DNA from 2 places in the Cytobacillus sp. IB215316 genome. Region 2 is predicted to be linked to the other one. Evidence: riboswitches for the same ligand, from Rfam matches in the RefSeq annotation. Region 2 holds a riboswitch; the other holds the start of a gene.
What was found. A riboswitch is a leader RNA that binds a small molecule or an ion and turns the genes downstream of it on or off. The one in region 2 is predicted to bind S-adenosylmethionine.
Positions count from the first base shown of each region.

Region 1: another riboswitch for S-adenosylmethionine. It lies ahead of SLH48_RS08470 (methionine ABC transporter ATP-binding protein); the one in region 2 lies ahead of SLH48_RS16370 (methionine biosynthesis PLP-dependent protein).

Region 1 covers NZ_JAXBMC010000003.1:295,002-301,139, forward strand. The annotation lists gene gcvH (glycine cleavage system protein GcvH) at 1-245, shown strand, start outside; gene SLH48_RS08450 (toprim domain-containing protein) at 612-959, shown strand; gene SLH48_RS08455 (thioredoxin family protein) at 974-1,279, shown strand; gene SLH48_RS08460 (SCP2 sterol-binding domain-containing protein) at 1,954-2,331, shown strand; gene SLH48_RS08465 (O-acetylhomoserine aminocarboxypropyltransferase/cysteine synthase family protein) at 2,324-3,628, shown strand; SAM riboswitch class I at 3,783-3,891, shown strand; gene SLH48_RS08470 (methionine ABC transporter ATP-binding protein) at 4,334-5,359, shown strand; gene SLH48_RS08475 (methionine ABC transporter permease) at 5,352-6,020, shown strand; gene SLH48_RS08480 (MetQ/NlpA family ABC transporter substrate-binding protein) at 6,033-6,138, shown strand, end outside.
Region 2 covers NZ_JAXBMC010000011.1:77,651-83,788, forward strand. The annotation lists gene SLH48_RS16360 (response regulator transcription factor) at 1-358, opposite strand, end outside; gene SLH48_RS16365 (sensor histidine kinase) at 361-1,467, opposite strand; SAM riboswitch class I at 1,752-1,870, shown strand; gene SLH48_RS16370 (methionine biosynthesis PLP-dependent protein) at 2,022-3,146, shown strand; gene metC (cystathionine beta-lyase) at 3,139-4,323, shown strand; gene SLH48_RS16380 (bifunctional homocysteine S-methyltransferase/methylenetetrahydrofolate reductase) at 4,320-6,138, shown strand, end outside.

The DNA of each region.
Region 1 (6,138 bases), on a different contig from region 2:
GTGATGAAATAGAAATCAATGAACCATTTGGTAGTGTTGAATCTGTGAAAACAGTATCTGAATTATATGCTCCAATTAGTGGCAAAGTATTAGAAGTTAACGAAGACTTAAACGATACGCCTGAATTCGTAAATGAATCTCCATATGAAAAAGCTTGGATGGTTGTAATCAAGCCTGCTGATATGAGTGAAGTTGAAAGCTTAATGTCAGCTGAACAATATGAGGAAATGACAAAGGAAGATTAAGTTATCTTCACCAATATTAAGGTCGATATTTGAAACAGTGGGGTAACAGCTCCACTGTTTTTTCATAGACAATATGGCGATGATGCTAGCTGTTTTAGCATTGTTAAGATAATGAGAACGTATACATCTAACAATCGTGGCATCTTTCTATATTTACAATTTTTGAGCTATCATAATACTCATCAAAATTGCAACGAAGTTATGAAAAGAGACCATGCAAAAATTCATAAACGTTATTTGAAATTTGTATTACTTATCTGTTTTAGAAGAGAAGATATTGCGTGTAGATTCGTAGTTTGAATAACATAAACTACTAATGTGAAATTAGTTATTAAGTTCATGAATTGTTCAACGAGGGTGATGTCGATGGCGATTATTGAGATTAATAAAGTCATTATTGTTGAAGGGAAAACTGATAAACAGCAAGTCGAAAACGTTTTAAATGAACCAATAGAAATCATTTGTACAAATGGGACGCTAAGTGTGACTAAATTGGACGAAATTATTGATTCAACATTTCATCAAGATGTATTTGTTCTTGTTGATGCTGATGAAGCTGGTAACAAGCTCCGTCAGCAATTTAAAAGAGAGTTTCCTGAAGCGCAACATATTTATATTGATAAAGTGTATCGTGAAGTTGCAGCTGCTCCGTTAAAACATATTGCAGCAGTTTTATTCCGTGCAAATTTTATAGTGAAAAGACAATACTTATAAGGGGTTTAAGCATTATGCAGCAATGGACAGACCAAATAAACAAGGTTTTACAAGCTTCAGGTTTAAAGGGAGTATATTTCTATACGCCACTTTGTGGAACTTGTCAATTAGCAGAACGAATGCTTGGCGTTGTAAAAGAAATTGTACCTTCAATAGAGTTTGGTAAAGTGGATGTTAACTATGTTCCTGACATGGCAGAACGGTACGAAATTCAAAGTGTACCGTGCTTGCTCATATTTAAAAATAATATGGTCATTAAGCGTATCTATGCTTTTCAATCCGTAGACGTATTATATAAGCACTTAAAGGACCTAGATTAACATTTGTTCTCTATTAAAAAACTATATCTTATTTCCAGACTTTAGAGCCATTCTCCTCGAGGCCATTTATCCAATTATATGATGGAAAAACTCGCTTCAGATTAGGTGGCTCTATCCCTTGTGAGGGCTGATAGAGTCCTTTTATCTGGGTCAGCTTCCATACTCCTCCAGTAATTTGAACAAAAACAAATTCAGTTGTGGAAAACCTGAATCTCATCAAGGGAGTGAGCGCTCAGAAATAGGTAGCTCGGCATTACTTTTAATTTCTTGAAGGAGTTTGCCTTGAAATATCGAAAATTTTAAAATAATAAAAATATTTTGTTGACCTTAAGCTTTACAGGATGTTTAGCGTTACGAGTTGTTTCACGTACCTAGAAGAGCAAAAGTGACCTAAGGTTCAGTTAATAGAGGATATAAAAGTTCTTTACTCTTTTGGCTGTTCAGCTAAAGAGCCTATTCAATTTAGATAATAAACACGTTAACTAAATTGAATAGTCTCCTTTATATGGGATGGTTCCGACGCTTGTAGAAGATGGTCTAAACATTTGCACACTTTCTTATAATTCTAAGGAACGAGGGGGGAGAGAAGTTACCGAAAATATATTACTTGTTTGTTGTACTAGGTTGTATGAATTGGTGAAGTACTCCTATACACATGTAGAACAGCTAGTTATATGTTTATCGTAACTGAATGTATGGAACTTAGTTTATTTCTTAACGAGTTTAATAATAGGTTCGTTCAAAATTCACACTTAAACCTACTCCTACCTAACCAAGCAATCATTGTTAATTTTGAAAGTAATAAAGAGAAAGTTCAAGTTGTGTTAACAGCAAGGGGATTGGAGCTGAGCAATCGGCAACAAAGTCCTGCAGACATTTCATTAGGTGCTGAACCCCAACAGTTTTACGAATTGTTATCTGGTAAAGAAAAGTTACAAAAATTGATAAGTCGACAAAGTATCATTTGCCAAGGGAAATTCAGATACATTCTTTTACTAGAATCTTTATTTGCTTTAAATATTAAAGGGGAAGGGGAAGAAAAAAATGCGTAAGGAGAAAGATTATCGTTTAGAAACTTTGAGTGTCCATGGAGGATTAGAAGCTGACCCAGTGACAGGTGCAAGAGCAGTACCAATTTATCAATCAAATGCATTTAGATTCAAGGATACGAGCCATGCAGCTAATTTATTCTCACTCCAAGAAGAAGGATATATTTACTCACGGATACACAACCCTACTGTAACTGTTTTGGAGGAAAGAGTGGCATTACTTGAAGGTGGAATTGGTGGATTAGCATTATCAAGTGGAATGGCTGCTATAACGACTGCGATTCTTAATCTAGCAGGAGTAGATGATGAAATTGTTGCAGCATCTACTTTATATGGTGGAACGTATAATTTATTAGCTAACACATTGCCGAAATATGGTATAACAACTCACTTCGTTGACCCTTCCCAACCTGAAAATTTTGCAAAGGCCATTTCTTCTAAAACAAAAGCAATATTTGCTGAAACAATTGGTAATCCAAGCTTACACGTATTGGATATTGAGAAGGTTGCTTCAATTGCTCACGAAGCTGGAATTCCGCTAATCATTGATAATACATTTGCTACTCCTTATCTGTGTAGACCGATTGACTATGGTGCTGATATTGTCATTCATTCTGCTACAAAGTGGCTTTTAGGAAATGGTACGACTTTAGGGGGAATAATCGTTGATGGAGGCAAATTCAATTGGAATTCTGAGAAGTTCCCAGACTTTATAACCCCTGACCCAAGCTACAATAATCTTATATACGCAGAAGCACTTGGAGAAAGTGCATTTATCGTCAAAGCTAGGGTGCAATTATTAAGGGATTTAGGTGCTTCATTAAGTCCATTTAATGCTTATCAATTTAACCTTGGACTAGAAACATTACATGTTCGGATGAAAGAACATATTAATAATGCCAGGAAAGTCGTTGAATATTTAGCGAAACACCCTGCTGTAGAGTGGGTTTTGTATCCCGACCATAAAGATCATCCTGCAAAAGAACTTGCTAAAAAATATTTACCAAAAGGTAGTGGGTCCATCGTTGTGTTCGGCATTAAAGGAGGGAGAGAAGCAGGCGCTAAAGTAATTAATCATGTGAAGCTATGGTCGCATGTAGCAAACGTAGGTGATGCTAAAAGCTTGATTATCCATCCAGCAAGTACAACACATCAACAATTAAGTACCGAGGGCTTAAAATCTTCAGGTGTAACAGAAGATTTGATAAGATTGTCAGTTGGAATTGAGAATATTGACGACCTATTAGAAGACTTAGAGCAAGCAATAGAGACAGCTACAGGACTAACTCAAAGTAAATAATTAGGGTGAATTGATATGTGTTTTGGATGTAAATTCCATAAAGATATTCATTGACACATATAAATGAGCGTGATAGAATCACAACTATACTTTTTAAAAGAGATTAATTTTGAAATGTAATTTTAAAAATGAATAAATAAAACATTGATATATACTCTTATCAAGAGAGGTGGAGGGATGTGCCCTATGAAGCCCGGCAACCATCAACGGTGAAGTTGAAATGGTGCCAATTCACACGAAGCGTATGCTTTGATAGATGAGAGAAAGGAATATAATTAAGCCTTTCTGCTCATATGTGCGGAAAGGCTTTTTAATTTTGTTGTTAAGCTTTTCTATTAGGTTGATTACGCATTAAATGTTGCTGTTCGTACAAAAATATAAACATGTATTCATTTGGTATTCGTAATATCTTATCTTTTACACATGCTGTTTTCATAATGATTGTTGTAGTTTGTATGAAGAAGTAAACAAATATACAACTATAGTTCATGCCATCTAATCTTTTGAAAATCAACAACAACTATAGTTGCTGAATTGTTAACGATAGAAACAAATTTTACGAAAAGAGCCTTTGATAAAACAATGATAATGGATAAAACGACTATCTAGCTGCTAGAAGAGCTAAATTTGGCAGATCGTTTAGTTTGTAACATAAAACGCACTAAACTTATATGAATAATATGATTAAGGAAGTAGGTGAGCCTTTTGATAAAGCTATCTGGGGTAAAAAAAGTATATCAATCTCAAGAAGGAGAAGTAGTTGCTGTAGATAATGTCAATGTGAATATTGGCAAGGGTGAAATATTTGGCATTATTGGTTACAGTGGCGCAGGGAAAAGTACACTCATTCGTTTGTTAAACCAGCTTGAAGCAACAACAGAAGGAACAATTACGATCAATAATTATGATATGACCTCTATTAAAGGGGATGAGTTACGTAAATCACGACAAGAAATTAGTATGATTTTTCAGCATTTTAATTTGCTTTGGTCAAGAACTGTAAGGGAGAATATATCATTTCCATTAGAAATTGCTGGTATTCGTAAAAAAGAACGGTTGAAAAGGGTTGATGAGCTAATCAAGCTAGTAGGGTTGGAGGGAAGAGAAAATGCGTATCCTTCACAACTAAGTGGTGGCCAAAAGCAGCGAGTTGGAATAGCTCGTGCTTTAGCAAATCGTCCGAAAGTATTATTATGTGATGAAGCAACCTCAGCACTTGATCCACAAACAACAGACTCAATTCTTGAACTGCTTGTGGATATTAATAAAAAGCTAGGTCTCACAATTGTGTTAATCACTCATGAAATGCATGTGATTCGTAAAATATGTCACCGTGTAGCTGTAATGGAAGATGGCAGCATTGTTGAACAAGGTGAAGTGTTATCGGTGTTTCAGCAACCGAAAGCTTCTATTACTCAGCAGTTTGTTAAGCAAATTACAGAACCAGAAGAAGCGACAGAAACAATTGAGCATATTTTAGAAAGCTACCCTGAAGGTAAAGTAATTAAGCTATTGTTTGTTGGGGATGATGCTGAACAACCTTTAATAGCAGAATTAATCCGCCAGTTTAATATTGGTATTAATATTATACAAGGAAAGATCTCACATACACAGCACGGTGCATATGGCACATTGTTTATTCATATGACAGGAACCGATGAAGAGATAAACCGCTCGATCACATATATAAAGGAAAAACATGTGACAGTGGAGGTGATACAGCATGGTTAGTCAACTATTTGTAAACGTTAATTGGGAAAAAATGTGGGAAGCAACATTTGAAACGTTATATATGACTGTTACATCGGTGATTGCAACATTTGTTTTTGGTGTTATTTTAGGGCTCTTACTTTTTCTAACATCGAAGGACAACCTATTGGAACATAAGCTGATTAATACAATCATCAGTAGTTTTGTAAACATTTTTCGTTCTATACCATTCATTATTTTAATCATTTTATTAATTCCGTTAACAAAATTCATGCTTGGGACAATTAGAGGAGCAAATGCCGCTTTACCTGCTCTCGTAATTGGAGCAGCACCTTTCTACGCAAGAATGGTAGAAATTGCATTGCGAGAGATTGATAAAGGTGTTATTGAGGCGGCACGGTCTATGGGGGCGAAAACAAGAACCATCGTTTTCAAGGTGCTGCTACCTGAAGCACTTCCTGCACTCATATCAGGAATTACAGTGACAGCAATTGCTCTAGTTGGTTATACTGCCATGGCTGGAATTATCGGTGCGGGGGGGCTGGGGAATTTGGCTTATTTAGAAGGTTTCTCTCGCCGTCATACCGATGTTGTTGTTGTAGCAACCATTTTTATTCTTATTATAGTGTTTATCCTCCAATACATTGGAGATTTTATAACATCAAAAATAGACAAAAGATAGGAGAAGATCATCATGAAAAAAATATTTGCAATCGTAAGTACATTACTCGTAGTTTTTGCTTTGGCAGCATGTGGAACGAGTGAGAAAGAAAGTTCATCAGAAAAGAGTCAAACTAATC
Region 2 (6,138 bases):
TTAAGCTACTATGTATTGCACTAACGAGTTTCGCTGGCTCTGCTGTTTTTAGCATAAAGCCATTGGCACCATCTTTAAGTGCTTGCATTGCATATTCATCATCGTTAAACGTCGTTAATATTAATATTTTCACTTGTGGCCATCGCTGTTTAATTTGGCGAGTAGCTTCAAGACCATTCATATGGGGCATTCTTATATCCATTACAACAACGTCAGCCATATGCTTCTCCAATTGTTCAATTGCCTCATGGCCATTTCCAGCTTGAGCCACTACTTGAAATTGGTCTTCTTGTTCAATCATCATGACAAGTCCCTGCCTAACAATTGCTTGGTCTTCTACTACAATAATGTTATACATATTTATATAACCTCCTTTGCATATACAGGAAATGATCCTTTAACTACAAAATGAGACTCTGTTTGATTGAAGTTTATATCCCCATTTAGCTCTTCAACACGTTTCTGCATGTTACTTAGTCCAAATCCAATAGTAAAAGATTCGGTTTTAAAAATCTTATTCGTCACTTCAAAATAAAGATCTCCAACTGCTGATTTACCAATAGTTACAAATACTTCACGAGATTGTGCATGTCGCATCGCATTTGTTAGTGCCTCTTGTATAACTCTATATAAAGTAACACTTTGTTGATTGGACAAGCTCACAGATAAAGCTCCTTGCTTCGTCGTAAAATGCACGAGTATATGACTCTCTGATTCTAACTTTCTAATTAATTGAAGCACTGACGACAGACCTGCAAATTCTTCATCTTTAAGTGTTTTAACCGCATGCCTCGTTTCTTCTAAACTTTCACGAACAAGCTCTCTCAAAATTCCATATTCCTGTCGTTTTTCTTTCATCGAAAGCATTTCGATTTGCATGAGCAATGCTGTTAATTTATGACCAACAGAATCATGAATCTCACGAGCAATTCCTGTTCTTTCTTCTAATCGAGCTGCCCGTTCATTTCGTAAACTAATACGTTTTAGATTTCGATATTCACCTAAAAGCTCCTCATACATGTCTTGTTTATAATTGGTCTCCGTCATTTTTTTATTTAACAAAATGCTCAAATAATAAAAAAATATGAGTATAACAACCAATTCAACATTTATAGCATTAGTAAAAATCACCAGCATACCCATTAAACCGGCACTAACGGCTGAAAATAGTTGATAATGCTTTTGTGATAATAGTGAAATAGCATCTATCGTTATATACAAAAATAGTAATTTACTAAAGGTATTTTCGTCTTGAATAAACAAAACACTCGAAACAAACAACATACAAAGAAGCAGAGAATAGAATATTAGCTTTTTTTTAACAATAGGAATGAAAAAGAAACAGACGAACGACAAAGCACAAACCAAAATGGATATGTACCACCTTGTTGAATGAGATACTTCTACATAGAGAAACCCTCCCCACAAAGCTGAAAAAGTAGTCAACCTTATTAAAAAGGTTTTCATATATAACACACCACCTGCATACAATTTACCTAATTATTTTCTGTATTCTTTATCCTTGTTGAACACGTTATATATTGATCATACCATTTTTTAACTTATAAAAAAATTCTAAAAATTTCTTGCAAAACAGTCAAATCTATTGTAAATTTATATGCAATCAATATTTAATACATTAACTCATTCAACTTAAAATCATTAAATCAGGTGGTAAATATAGCCCACGTGATCGAAAGCTCCTTCTTTTAGAGGTAGGAGTCTTAAAAACTAAGATAAATAAACAATTCATCTTATCAAGAGAGGTGGAGGGACTGGCCCTTTGAAACCTCAGCAACCAGCCGAATTTATGGTCAGGTGCTAAATCCAGCAAGCGAAATGTATATACTTTTCGCTTGGAAGATAAGGAGAGCTGATGATTAAACTCAAAGCCTTCTTATCAGAAGGCTTTTTTTATTTCTCTTTTATGGATTTAAAAGTCCTTAACGTTCTAAAACTACCACAAAACTTTACTACTTTAAACAAGTATAGAAAACCAAATGAAATGAGGAGGAATTTATATGACGAGAATAAATATCGAAACAGCATGTGCCCAGATTGGAAACAGAAGTGAAAATGTTACTGGGACGGTCAATCCACCTGTCTATTTGTCTACAGCCTATCGTCACACAGGTATAGGCGAATCTACAGGGTATGATTACATTCGAACGGGTAATCCAACACGACAAATTGTCGAACAGGCAATAACACAACTTGAGGAAGGTGATCAAGGCTTTGCTTGTAGTTCAGGTATGGCTGCGATTCAAACAGTATTAGCTCTCTTTGAGCAGGGTGATGAACTGATCGTTACACATGATTTATACGGAGGAACATATCGGCTATTTGAAGAATCTTTTCGAAAAAATGGGTTTACTTTTCACTATGCTGATTTTAGTGACATAAATGCTGTAGAAGGGTTAATAAACAGCAATACGAAAGCTTTATTTATAGAAACTCCAACAAATCCACTTATGCAAGAGGTTGATTTAAAAATTGCAGCAGAGCTTGCAAAGAAAAATGATTTATTATTAATCGTGGACAATACATTTTATACTCCACTGTTACAAAAACCTATAACTCAAGGGGCAGACATTGTCATCCATAGTGCGACAAAATACTTGGGGGGCCACAATGATGTGCTAGCAGGGTTAATTGTTTCAAAAGGAGAGGAGCTATCTGCTCAACTCGGTAATTACCATAACGCAATTGGTGCTGTATTATCACCTTTTGATTCATGGTTACTCATCCGTGGAATGAAAACTCTTCATTTACGTCTAAAACAGCATGAAGAAAATGCAAAAAAAATCGCTTCATTTTTGCAAACTCATGAAGATATTGTAGAAATCTATTATCCACAGCGTGGTGGCATGTTGTCGTTTAAAATTCGAGAAGAAAAGTGGGTTAATCCATTTTTACAAAACTTACGCCTAATCACTTTTGCTGAAAGTCTTGGTGGCGTTGAAAGCTTCATCACCTATCCAGCTACACAAACACATGCAGATATACCTGAAGAAATAAGAGTTGCAAACGGAATTTGCAATCGCTTATTAAGATTTTCAATAGGTATCGAGAATGCTGATGATCTCATAGATGACCTTATATCAGCATTAAAAGCTGCTAAGGAAGGAGTAAACACCTATGTCTAATTCATTTTCTGATCAAACTAAGCTACTTCATAATAAGCATAAAGTAGATCCTCATACAGGAGCAGTAAGTGTTGCAATTCAGCATGCATCAACATTTCATCAAGATGATTTAGAGAATTTTTCAAAATATGACTATAGTCGTTCTGGTAATCCTACCCGTGAAGCTTTAGAAGAGACGATAGCAGAATTAGAAAATGGTGTGAGAGGCTTTGCTTTTTCCTCTGGTATGGCAGCCATATCAAGTGCTTTTATGCTGTTATCAAAAGGAGATCACGTCCTCATAAGTGAGGATGTGTACGGTGGAACATTTCGGGTTGTAACGGAGGTACTAACCAAATTCGGCATCGATCACACATTTGTTGACATGACGAACTTACAGGACGTTAAAAACTCTATTCAAACAAATACGAAGGTAATATATATTGAGACACCGTCAAACCCTTTACTTAAAGTGACTAATATTAGAGCTATTGTCACACTAGCTAAAAAGCAAGGTTGTCTCACATTTTTAGACAATACGTTTATGACTCCAATTTTACAGCGACCATTGGATTTAGGTATAGATATCGTTTTGCATAGTGCAACAAAGTTCATATCAGGACATAGTGATGTCATCGCGGGGCTAGCCGTTGTCAAAGATGAGCAGTTAGCCACCCAACTTGCCTTTATTCAAAATGCATTCGGTGCAGTCCTTGGGGTTCAAGATGCTTGGCTCGTCTTACGAGGCATAAAAACACTGCACGTCCGCATGACACAATCTTCACAAAGCGCATTACAGCTTGCGCAATTTTTACAACAACACCCCAAAGTTGAGGAGGTTTACTACCCAGGTTTAACTGACCATGAAGGATATACCCTTCAACAAGAGCAGTCTACTAGCCCAGGTGCTGTATTATCTTTTAAATTAAAGAATGTTGAAAGTGTACGTATTCTTTCAAAATATATAAAAATACCAGTATTCGCTGTTAGCCTAGGTGCTGTTGAATCCATTTTATCTTATCCGGCAAAAATGTCGCATGCAGCTATGCCTGCTCAAGAAAGAAATAAAAGAGGAATCACTGACGGGCTTTTGCGACTATCTGTCGGTCTTGAAAATCCTCTTGATCTTATAGCAGATTTCTCACAAGCATTAGATCAACTTCCAACACAGCAGCCAGAGTATAAGGTGAGCCTATGAAACTACTAGAACGTTTAAAAAATGACATTTTAATTGCTGACGGTGCGATGGGGACCCTCCTCTATTCATACGGTGTCGACTATTGTTTTGAGGAACTTAACCTCACTCAACCAAATCGGATCCAACAAGTACATGAAGCATATATTCAAGCAGGAGCTAATGTTATCCAAACTAATACGTATGGAGCAAATCGTGTTAAATTAGCTAGATACGACCTTGAAAATAAAGTAAAAGAAATTAATAGAGCTGCAGTTCAAATAGCAAAACGATCCATCGGGAAAAGTAACGAGCATTATATATTAGGAACTATAGGTGGAATTCGTGGCGTAAGGAAAAGTATTGCCGAACTTGAAGAAATTAAAGGGGCTTTTATCGAACAGCTTGATGCACTGTTAGAAGCAAATGTTGATGGAATCTTACTGGAAACCTATTATGACATTGAAGAACTATACACCGTACTGCAAGAAGTAAGGAAAAGAACAACAAAACCAGTCGTTGCCCAAGTGTCTATGCATGAAGTTGGCGTACTACAGGATGGTACCCCATTACATGAAGCATTTTCAAAGCTCGAGCAACTTGGAGCAAATGTGATTGGAACAAACTGCCGACTCGGTCCTTATCATACAATTAAGTCACTTGAGCAAGTTCCTTTGCCTAACAATGCATACCTTTCTGCCTACCCTAATGCAAGTTTACCAGACTTAGTTGATGGAAGACTGATTTATGAATCTGATGCTGAATATTTTGCAGAGGCAGCTATTAGCATGCGCGAGCAAGGAGTTAGATTGTTAGGTGGTTGTTGTGGAACGACACCAAAGCATATTGAGGCGATGAGGAAAGCAATAAATGGTTTAACTCCAATTGATGAAAAACGTGTAAAGGAACGTAAACCAATTTCAGTCAGTAAGCCTACCGTTGCTGCTGAACCTCATTTACACGAAATGGTACAGTCTAGACGCACAGTCATTGTTGAGCTTGATTCACCGAAACATTTGGATACAGATACATTTTTCAAAGGTGCACAAGCACTTCAACAGGCTGGGGTTGATGTGATTACCTTAGCAGATAACTCTCTAGCAACTCCACGAATTAGTAATGTTGCAGTTGCTTCAATTTTAAAAGAAAAATATAATATACGCCCTCTCGTTCATATTACTTGTCGTGATCGAAACATCATAGGACTTCAATCACATATTATGGGTATTCATACACTTGGTATTAATCAAGTATTGGCTGTAACTGGTGATCCGACTAAAGTTGGTAATTTTCCAGGTGCTACTTCAGTATATGATGTTTCATCATTTGAATTAATACAAATGATCAAACAATTTAATAACGGACAGTCTATCTCAGGAACGTCATTAAAATTACAGACGAACTTCGGTGTTTCAGCTGCCTTTAACCCAAATGTCCGTCATTTAGAACCAACCGTAAAAAGGCTTGAAAAGAAAATCGCATTCGGTGCTGATTCATTTATTAGTCAGCCTGTGTTTAGCCAAGAGCAAATAATCCAAATATATAAAGCGACCAAGCATTTACAAGTTCCTATCTTTCTTGGTATTATGCCGTTAACAAACTATCGTAATGCCCAATTTTTGCACCATGAGGTTCCTGGTATTAAGCTTGCTGATGACATCTTACACCGTATGAAGAGCTGTGGAGATGATAGAGAAATATGCTCAGCAGAAGGTGTGAAAATTGCACAGGAGTTAATAGATACGGCTATGGAATATTTTAAAGGAATCTATTTAATTACACCATTTTTACGCTATGACATGACTGTAGCATTAACAAACTATATCCGTAAAAAAGATG